3 regions of the Paenibacillus sp. RC84 genome follow, and region 2 is predicted to be linked to each of the others. Evidence: riboswitches for the same ligand, from Rfam matches in the RefSeq annotation. Region 2 holds a riboswitch; each other region holds the start of a gene.
What was found. Region 2 has a riboswitch for cobalamin ahead of ABH899_RS03850 (ABC transporter substrate-binding protein). Riboswitches for the same ligand answer to the same signal wherever they lie in the genome.

Region 1 (3,274 bases), on a different contig from region 2:
ATCGTTCATTTGGCCCCGTATCCGATTGTGGCCCGGATAGCCACTGTGCTTTCAAAAAATCATGCAGATTACGCCTACAAGGTACTGGTGCGTGAATTAAGAGCCGCACGTCATCTCCAATCGAAGGGAGTGCCGGTACGCTTGCCAACGGACCGTACGGATGCAGGACCCTACGATATTGGCGGCACATGGATGACGTTTTGGAAGTATGTTCCCCCTACAGAACTGCGGCGCCCTTCGCCAAGCGAAGCAGTTGAACTGGTTAATAGACTTTCACTGGCATTGAAAGATTTTACCGACGAGATTCCTCTGCTTGGTGTTTGGGAGCGGACATGTCAATCGGCTTTTAGATTAATGAAGCATCCGGATCGGCGTATACAAAATTTGCTAAGTCTGTTCTTCGCGATGGATAGACAGATGCGTCTCGAAACAAGTTTGCTGCTACCGTCTCATGGAGATGCCCATTCAAGAAACTTATTACCGAGTCCGGAAGGCTGGATCTGGTCGGACTTTGAAGATTTATCCTGGATGCCCGCCTACTGGGATTTGGCTTCATATGTAGGCAATCTTGCATTATTCAACGGAATTCAGGAGCCAACCTTTCAGTATATCTGGAGTCAGATGAATAATCAGGCCGAATAAGCAAGCTTTTGGATTTGCCGTTACCGCACGCATACTGATGTCCACTTTAGGTAACTTGGATTTCGCACTTTCAGGCAGCGGAGATTTGGAATTCGCATATAAACAGCTTGGGCTGGCAAAAGAATTTATTCATCAAATCAACCTGATTATTGAAGGGAAATAGCGGAGTCATAAACCGTCGCGGCTCCACTTAATAGTCCGAAGTTTGGCGGGCCCGCCTTACCGGTACATCTGCTTGCCCGCACGCTTCGGTCATTTGCCAAAAAGCCGGATTTGGACTACTATTAACCGTGAAGTTGTTTGGCATGCACGTTTTTCTTAAGACAATGGATTATCAAACATTCTTTATTAAACAGGTTCCGGTTCTTTCTCCGGGGAGAGGGAACGGATTAAAAGGGAAGTTCGGTGCAATTCCGATACGGTCCCGCCACTGTAAGGGGAAAAGGGGGGAGAAGCCCCGGCCGAAGCGCATCACGTCACTGGTTAATCCGGGAAGGCGCGCATAGGGTTCCCGAGTCAGGAGACCTGCCTGTTTACCGGTAACTTCATTCCTACGCAGATAGGATGGCGTTGATGCGAATGTTCTCCCTAATCGTCCGGGTCCTGACCCGAGCGTATTCATGCGATGAACCCAAACATCCTGCCTCCGGCGGGATGTTTTTATTTGTTTCGGATCGATGGACTCCTCCGGCTTTACAGGTAAAATGAAGTCCGCCGCATTTTGATCGAAAGAAGTATGACTAACAAGATCTTCAAACCGTATGGGGAGGCAAACGATGTATTACGGAGTCAAACTAAATACGAATTACAAAACCCTCTGGCAGGAGGGGATGAAAGACTGGGACGGAAATCTTCCCGTACGGATGACCGATGACGTCAAGGAAGAAGGGTTCTGGAACGCTTTTATGAAAAAGAAAGAACAAGCCGGGGTGGATTCCTGGGTCGCCAACCTGCGCAAGGAGCTGATCGCTTTTATCGATCCCGGCGAGGATGTGCTGGAAATCGGTCCCGGCTGGGGAAACTATACGTTCGAAGCGGCCGAGAAAGCGGGTTCCCTCACCTGCGTCGACAGCTCCGAGAGCGTGCTTGCTTACCTGAAAGCCGCAGCGGAGCGGAAGGGCTGGAATCATTTAAACTTCGTACATGCCAAGTGGGAAGAACTTCCCAAGGTGGAGCGAGCCGACGTGGTATTCGGCGTCAATTGTTACTACCGGATGCAGGAAATCGACCGGGCGCTGCTGCACATCAACAACACGGCGAAGCGTCTTGGAATCGCGGGCATGGTTAGCGGTCCTGAAAGACCGCATTACAAAGACATTCAGGAGCAGCTGGGCTGCCGGATTAAATTTCAACGCCGAGATTACATCCATTTGCAGAATCTGCTTTATGAATTGGGAATCGATGCGAACTGTAAAATGGTCAACCTGCACAAAACGTATGCCTACGATACGGAGGAAGAGCTGCTCAAGGACAACCTGAGCGCGGTTTTGGACAAGGAATATGACCGCAGGAAGGCCATTGATCTCTTGTACTCTTATGTGCGTGAAGAAGACGGCAGGCTGATTTACCCGCACAATTTCAAAGCGGCTCTCCTTTACTGGAAGCCGGAAAAACGGCTGGAACCTGCGGACCTGCCTGCGGAAGTGAGACGGATCGTGCAGGTTTAAATCCGAGCCGTTGAAGTATTATCCCGGTAACGCGGTTTCGCGTGCCGGGATTTTTTTGGCTTCACGGACCGGACAAGGGAAGCTTGTCATAGATTCGGGCAGATTCGCATAGAGATGAAGAAGAGGATCGGGATAAGGGAGAAGTCTTTTTTGTTGAAAAACGTAATAATTACGATTAAAATAAAGATACTGTTTTACACAGGAGGGGAGAACGTGCATTTCAGCGGAGCAAGCAGAGGGATGAGAAAAAGACACCTGATTTATATCGCAGCGGGAAGTTTCCTGGTTATACTGGCTTGGCAAGCCGTACGGACAGGGAATGCGGCGTTGCCGGACCCTTCGGTCATCCGCCTGTTCAAGACGATGTTTATCGGCATCGTGCTCGAAGCGGTTCCTTTTATTATGCTCGGTGTGCTGCTTTCCTCGTTCATGCAGGTCTACATCCCGGAGACCTGGATCCGCAAAGCGATCCCCCGGAATCCTTTGCACGGATTCGTGTTCGCCTGTCTGCTGGGCATCCTGTTTCCGATTTGCGAGTGCGGCATGATCCCGGTCGTCCGGCGGCTGATCAACAAGGGAATGCCGCTGTACATAGGCGTAGTCGTCATTCTGGCGGGTCCCATCGTCAACCCGGTCGTCTATGCGGCGACATACACGGCGTTCCGGATGAATCCCGAAATGGTGTACGCCCGGATGGGACTGGCCCTTGGAGTTAGCGCGTTTATCGGCTTGTTCGTGTACGCGTTTATTAACAAAAATCCTCTGAAACACAGGCTGGACTCGCTGTACGCCGGGAACGGACAAGACTGCGCGCACGTGCAGGGCGGCGGCAAATTCGTTACGATGATGGGTCACGCGGGCGGGGAATTTTTCGATATGGGGAAATATCTCATTTTCGGCTCTCTCCTTACGGCCGTTATTCAGGCGTTTGTGCCGAGAGGCGATTTGTCGGCGCTGGGGGAGGG
Region 2 (3,274 bases):
AGAAATTCAGTTTATGCGGCACAGACTGGAACAGATGGTTCAGTCCGGTGAGGCTATGACTTCCGAGTCCGTAATTGAAATGAGTACGCTACTTGATCATAAGATTAACGAATATATGAATCTAGTCCAGAAGAGCCGGTAAATGCCGGCTTTTTTGCAGCGTTTGCACAGGCTATCAGGCAACGGAGGGATTACGATGACACAGAAACGCTGGTTTTCGGCTGCTGTACTGCTTCTATTATTCACCGTCTTGGTTTCCGGGTGCGGGAAGGCCCAGCCCAAAGCGGATGTTTCCATCTTTATGATGGCCCGTGACGGTATACCGGTCGATGCCGCTTTTAAGCTTGAAAATTCGTTGAAAGCGCTTGTGGGGGACAAGCCGTCCATCTATTTGAATACGTCCCCGCTTTTTTCCAATGAGAAGATGATCGTCGAAATGGGATACGGCAATCACGGTATTCTGATCATCCCCGAAGAACAGTTTAAGATTTATGCGGCCGAAGGGGCATTTTTACCGCTGGAAGAGCATTTCAAGCAGGAGGACTATCCGGAGGGCGTACTCGAGGCGACGATTGAACCTGCCGGGAAGAAAAAGAATCCGCCCGAAGCGCCCAAGAAGGAGACGCATCTGTACGGCATTCCGCTCCAGTATTCCAAGTGGATGAAGGATAACGGCGTAGAGGGCAAAGGGCTCGTCGCTTTCATGGCGGTGAACAGCCGCAATCCCGAACAGTCGTTCGAGGTGCTCAAAAAGATCGCCGCTAAATCCTGACGCGACGGCCTCGGCGCCGCCACGACTCTATGGCCCGCGCGAGGAACTGCAAGCGGTGCGGTGACTAAAGTCCTTGTCTTTCCGGCGCCGCTTGGCCTATAATGGGGGATGAACTTGAAGGCCCAACCTCATACGTTTACCGTCAGGTCCCGAAGCGGCGTCTCCCAACGGAGCCGAAGCCCAGGGTGAAAAGGGAAGCCGGTGCAAATCCGGCACGGTCCCGCCACTGTAATACGGAGATCGTCTTACGATGCCACTGTCCGCGCGCGGATGGGAAGGCAAGACGGTCAGTCATCCGTAAGTCAGGAGACCTGCCTGCCGGTTTGCAGCACAATATCCTTCGAGGAGAGGATCGCGCGAAACCGGAAAGGACGTCCGACTGACGGCCGTTTCACCTCGTGATTCCGAAAGTTATCCCCTCTATCTCCGGATAGAGGGGATTTTTTGTTGACATGCGCGAACATCGTGGGACAACTTCAAGTCAAACTAAATCAGCAAGGGAGTAGAGAACATGAACAACGAACGAAGAACCGCTAGGGGTTTTAAATACGCCCTGCTGCTGCTTGTTTTGACGATGGCCGTCGGCCTGGCAGCCTGCGGCAAGCAAAGCACGGATAACGGGACGGCGGGCTCGGCCTCTCCGGCGGCAAGCACCGCTCCGCAAACGAGCGCGAAGAAAACGCAGTATCCTTTGAAAGTAACCGATGCGACAGGCAAGGAATTTACGTTCGAGAAAGCGCCCGGTAAAATCGTGTCGGTTTCGCCGGCTGAGACGGAAGCTCTTTTTGCGATCGGTCTGGGCGATACAATCGTCGGCGTGTCCGATTTTGACGATTATCCGGCGGAAGCGAAAACGAAGCCGAAAATGGGCGGAATTACGCAGCCTAACCAGGAATCGGTTATCGCGTCGGGAGCCGACGTTGTTTTCACAGGCGTTTCGATGAAAAAAGAATCGGTCGAAAAGCTGCGCGCCATGGGCATCAACGTGTTCAAGGTGGAGCCTAAGACGCTTGACGACGTCATGAAAAATATTCAGCTCTACGGTCAGATTACCGACCATCAGGAACAGGCGGAAAAAGTTGTCGCAAAAATGAAAGAGGACCGTCAGAAAGTTACGGATGCCGTAAAAACCGTAGCGGCGGACAAGAAGAAAAAAGTCTACATCGAATTCTCTCCGGGCTGGACAGTCGGCAAGGGCGAATTCATGGATGAGCTGATCACGCTGGCGGGCGGTGTCAATGTCGCTTCCGACATTACGGGCTGGAAGCAGATCAGCGAGGAGAAAATCATTCAGCAGAACCCGGACGTTATTTTATTCGCCAAAGACGTGGTGGATGACAAAACGAAGAAGAGTCTTGAAGAACTCATTCGCGGACGCAGCGGGTGGAACGAAATCAATGCGGTCAAAAACAACCAGGTAATCGGTCTCGACCAGAATACGCTGACCCGTCCGGGACCGCGTCTGACAGAGGGACTCCTGCAAATGGCTAAAGCCATCTATCCGGACTTGGTGAAATAAATGAAACCTAAATGGGGACTTTGGGGAGGAGTAGGAGTTTTACTCCTTCTTCTTTCTATTGTGCTGAGTCTTTCGCTGGGCTCGGCCCATCTGCCGGTGAGTCAGATCGCTTCGATTCTGGGGAGCAAGCTGCCTTGGATCGGAGACCGAATCACGCCGGACTGGCCCGTATCCTCGGAGCAGATTATTATGAAGGTAAGGCTGCCGCGCGTAATGCTGGCCATCCTTGTCGGGGCCTCCCTTTCGGTAGCGGGAGCCGCTTTTCAAGGCGTTCTGCGCAATCCGCTTGCGGACCCGTATACGCTTGGGGTCAGCAGCGGAACGAGCGTCGGCGCGGCGTTCGTCATTTACTTCGGTCTGCAGACGACGTTTTTCGGGACGTGGACGATACCGGTCGTCGGGTTTGCTACAGGAGCCGTTTCGCTTTGGATCGTTCTACGACTGGCCCGGACTGACGGCAAAATCCGTATGGAGACGCTGCTGCTTTCCGGTGTCGTGATGCAGGCGTTTCTCGGCTCCGTGGTTTCTTTTCTGGTGTCGATGTCCAAGCAGGTCGTCAATGAAATCATTTTCTGGCTAATGGGCAGCCTCGCTATGAAAGGCTGGTCGTACACAACCGTTCTCCTTCCGTATTTCCTCGTAACTTTCGTTGTGCTCTACAGCTATGCGCGGACACTCAACTTGCTGGCGCTCGGGGAACGTCAGGCCGCCCATCTGGGTATCCATGTCGAACGGACGAAATTGATCGTGCTGATCACCGCGACACTGGTGACGGCTGCGGCCGTTTCCGTATCCGGCGTCATCGGGTTTGTCGGGCTGATCGTGCCTCATCTGATCCGTCTGATCGCGGGACCGGATTACCGGCTGATCGTGCCGCTTTCCGCCGTTGGCGGAGCCATCTACGTCCTTTGGGCCGACACGCTGGCCCGGACGCTTCTAAGCCCGACAGAGATTCCGCTCGGCGTAATCACCGCGTTTCTGGG
Region 3 (3,274 bases), on a different contig from region 2:
TTCAATGGATATGACGTCGGCATCCATATCGCGGATAGACCCGATCATGTCGTGGAATTCGCAGTAGCACATATGGGTATGAATTTGCGTCGTGGCCCGCACGTTCGACGTTGTGCTGCGGAAAGCGTTGACCGCCCAATCGAGATAAGCCCGGTGCTCATCTTTCTTAAGAGGAAGGCCTTCACGGACAGCGGGCTCGTCGATTTGGATCATTTCGATTCCCGCCTCTTCGAGTGCTTGCACTTCTTTCTCCAGCGCGAGCGAAATCTGATAGGCGACTACGTCTCTGGACAGATCGTCCCGGACGAATGACCAGTTAAGAATCGTAACCGGTCCGGTCAGCATCCCTTTGACGGGACGTGTCGTGAGCGACTGGGCGTAGACGGTTTCCTCGACGGTCATCGGCTGCGTAAAAGCCACATCGCCGTAAATGACCGGCGGTTTCACACAGCGCGAGCCGTAGGACTGCACCCAGCCGTTGCGCGTGAAGGCGAAGCCGTCCAATTTTTCGCCGAAAAATTCCACCATGTCCGTCCGTTCGAATTCCCCGTGAACGAGGACGTCCAGATCCAGCTCCTCCTGAAGCTTGATCCATTTATCGATCTCGCTCCGGATAAACGCTTTATACTGCTCGTCCGTCCATTCCGCTTTTCTCCATTTGGACCGCGCCTGTCTGACTTCCGCTGTCTGCGGGAAGCTTCCGATAGTCGTGGTCGGGAGAAATGGCAGCTGCCACTTCTCGCGCTGAAGGGCCCGCCTCTCGCCGAAATCCGCGCCGCGTGCCGCCGGCACCTTTTGAAGCTGCAGAGCGGCCGCCTGGACGGCTTTGTTGCCGCGAGCTTCGGAAGATCGGAGGGCGGCAAGCGCTTTTTCGTTCCGCTGAAGCGCTTCGGCGGTGTCCGCCGTTTGGGATACCGCCGCCTTGGACAGCAGGACGATTTCCTCCAGCTTCTCGTCGGCGAAGGCAAGAGCGTCTCTCAGCACCGGATCGAGCTTATCTTCGTGAACGGTGGACACCGGCACATGCAGAAGGCTGCAAGATGGCTGGACGATCACCCGCTCTTCGGGAACCACGGCTAAAATGCCGCGAAGCGTATTCAGCTTCTCCTTCAGATCGGAACGCCAAATATTCCGGCCGTCCACGATACCCGCTCCCAAAATTTTACCTTCGGGAAATCCTTCGCTCTTCAGAAGCTTCAGCGTCTTCTCACCGCCGTGTACGAAATCAAGCCCGATCCCGCTTACGGGCAGCTGCACAACCCTACTGTAATGTTCCACGGATTCGAAGTAGGTCTGGAGCATAATTTTCAGTTTCGGCGCTGCCTCTGCCAGTGCTTTGTAGATCGCTTCAATCCGTTCCATATCCTCGGCGGATACGTTTGTCGAAAGCACCGGTTCGTCCACTTGCACCCATTCGGCGCCTTCCCGTTCCAGCTCTCGCAGCACTTGGCCGTACAGCGGAAGCAGCCGGTCGATCCAGGCATCGGTTTCCGTCTCGGAGTACCCTTTGGACAATTTCAAAAACGTAAACAGTCCGAGAAGCACGGGCTTGCCCTGGATTCCGAGCGCTTCTTTGGCTTCGCGGTAAGCTTTGAGAGGCTTGTTCTCGACCAGTTCGGGCCTCGCGCCCTGCAGTTCCGGCACAATATAATGATAGTTGGTGTTAAACCATTTCGTCATTTCGCATGCAGCCGCCCCGTCCTCGCCTCTAGCCATCGCATAGTAGGTGCCCGGAGATACTTCACCGCCCTCGTATTGAAACCGTTCCGGGACGATTCCGAACATCGCGGAAGTATCCAGTACGTGGTCGTATCCCGAAAAATCGTTGACCGCGATAAGCTCAATGCCCTTCTCCCGCTGAATGCGAAGATTTCCCAAACGGACCTCGGTCAGCTTGTCCGTCAGCTCCCGCTCCCCGATTTTACCGGCCCAGAAAGACTCCAGCGCCTTCTTCCATTCACGTCCCGCTCCGATCCTCGGGTACCCCAAACTGCTGCTTTTCAATGCGTTCATGATCTTGACCTCCTGATAGTGGCTTGAATTGGATGTTTGCATAAGTTCTCTGTTTCATTTGCTTGTTTGTACGCGAAAAATAAGAAAAGGACGTCATTATCCCCGAAGCATGCAAGGATAAAGACGCCCTCTGTTTGTATAATCAGCGGCTCGTACTTTAACACCTCCCTATCTCCCGTAGGTAAAGCAGTGCTGTCAGAACAGGCAGGTCTCCTGGCTCCAGAATCATCATCTTCGGCTGCCTTCCCGGTCTAAGACCAGTGGCATAATCGCCTTGACTCCTCTGTTACAGTGGCGGGACCGCGCCGGTTTTTCACCGGACTTCCCTTTTAAGCTCCAGCTCCCGAGGGGCTGGGCACCTATTCCCAACATATTCAATTGGTTAACTTAGGAATGACTATACACAACGAAGCTTATTTATGCAAGCTTTATTCCAGAGGAATGCCGAAATATTTAAGCAGAGCTTCCTTGTAGGCCGCGTCGTTTTCGGGCACGAACGTGCGCACGCCTTCTGGCGTGAACAGCTTAAACTCCTTGCCGGAGACCGAATTGCGCCCCTCACGGGTCCGTACGGCTACCATCGCATCCTTCGTGAAAATGGAGTCCGGGCTGTGCTCGCACCAGAAGCTGGCCATGACAAAATCTTTGGGCAGCTGCGGCTCCTCGGTAAACGAGTAAATGCGCCTCCAACTGCCGTGATGGTTCTCGCTCAGCACCCAGCCGAATACGGGGTCCCGCTCCATGGCGTATAACTCCCCGCCCTGCCGCTGTTCCAGCTTCTCGGCAAGACGGACCGGTCTCCGGGGGACGATGCCCCCGACACCTACGTCGCATAAGTAGCTGACCCCCTCCGCCTCCACTTTCAATACGTGATGGCGGCGTTTGGGCGGCAGCTGCGTCTCGTCTCGCCAGAACCGGGCGACATAATCGGTCACGGGGTAACCGAGCTGGCGCAGCAGCCAGCCGAACAGGGCGTTCAGCTCGAAGCAGTAGCCGCCCCGCCGCCGCTCGACGATTTTGTGGCGCAGATGCTTTATGTCCAGAGACAGCGGAATACCGTTCAGGATATCCAGATTTTCATACGGAACGGTGTGCAGATGCTGCTCCTGCAGCAAAGCCAGCGCTTCATAACTGCCGTCCAGCGGCCCTTCGTAACCGATTCGGTTGAGGTAAGCCTCCACTTCAGGTTTCAAAGCTTCTCTATCCGTCCTCACGAGACATCCTCCTTTACGGCAGGCTCGCAGACCCTGATTTCTTTGGT

Region 1: it holds a riboswitch for cobalamin, as region 2 does, so the genes downstream of both, ABH899_RS13755 (class I SAM-dependent methyltransferase) here and ABH899_RS03850 (ABC transporter substrate-binding protein) in region 2, are expected to answer to the same signal.
Region 3: it holds a riboswitch for cobalamin, as region 2 does, so the genes downstream of both, metE (5-methyltetrahydropteroyltriglutamate--homocysteine S-methyltransferase) here and ABH899_RS03850 (ABC transporter substrate-binding protein) in region 2, are expected to answer to the same signal.

The regions. Positions count from the first base shown of each region.
Region 1 covers NZ_JBGBYL010000005.1:247,472-250,745, forward strand. The annotation lists gene ABH899_RS13750 (aminoglycoside phosphotransferase family protein) at 1-642, shown strand, start outside; cobalamin riboswitch at 980-1,189, shown strand; gene ABH899_RS13755 (class I SAM-dependent methyltransferase) at 1,419-2,309, shown strand; gene ABH899_RS13760 (permease) at 2,523-3,274, shown strand, end outside.
Region 2 covers NZ_JBGBYL010000002.1:24,480-27,753, forward strand. The annotation lists gene ABH899_RS03840 (aspartyl-phosphate phosphatase Spo0E family protein) at 1-142, shown strand, start outside; gene ABH899_RS03845 (hypothetical protein) at 197-772, shown strand; cobalamin riboswitch at 900-1,105, shown strand; gene ABH899_RS03850 (ABC transporter substrate-binding protein) at 1,284-2,291, shown strand; gene ABH899_RS03855 (FecCD family ABC transporter permease) at 2,292-3,274, shown strand, end outside.
Region 3 covers NZ_JBGBYL010000004.1:449,706-452,979, reverse strand. The annotation lists gene metE (5-methyltetrahydropteroyltriglutamate--homocysteine S-methyltransferase) at 1-2,013, opposite strand, end outside; cobalamin riboswitch at 2,200-2,391, opposite strand; gene ABH899_RS12270 (arylamine N-acetyltransferase family protein) at 2,442-3,227, opposite strand; gene ABH899_RS12265 (hypothetical protein) at 3,224-3,274, opposite strand, start outside.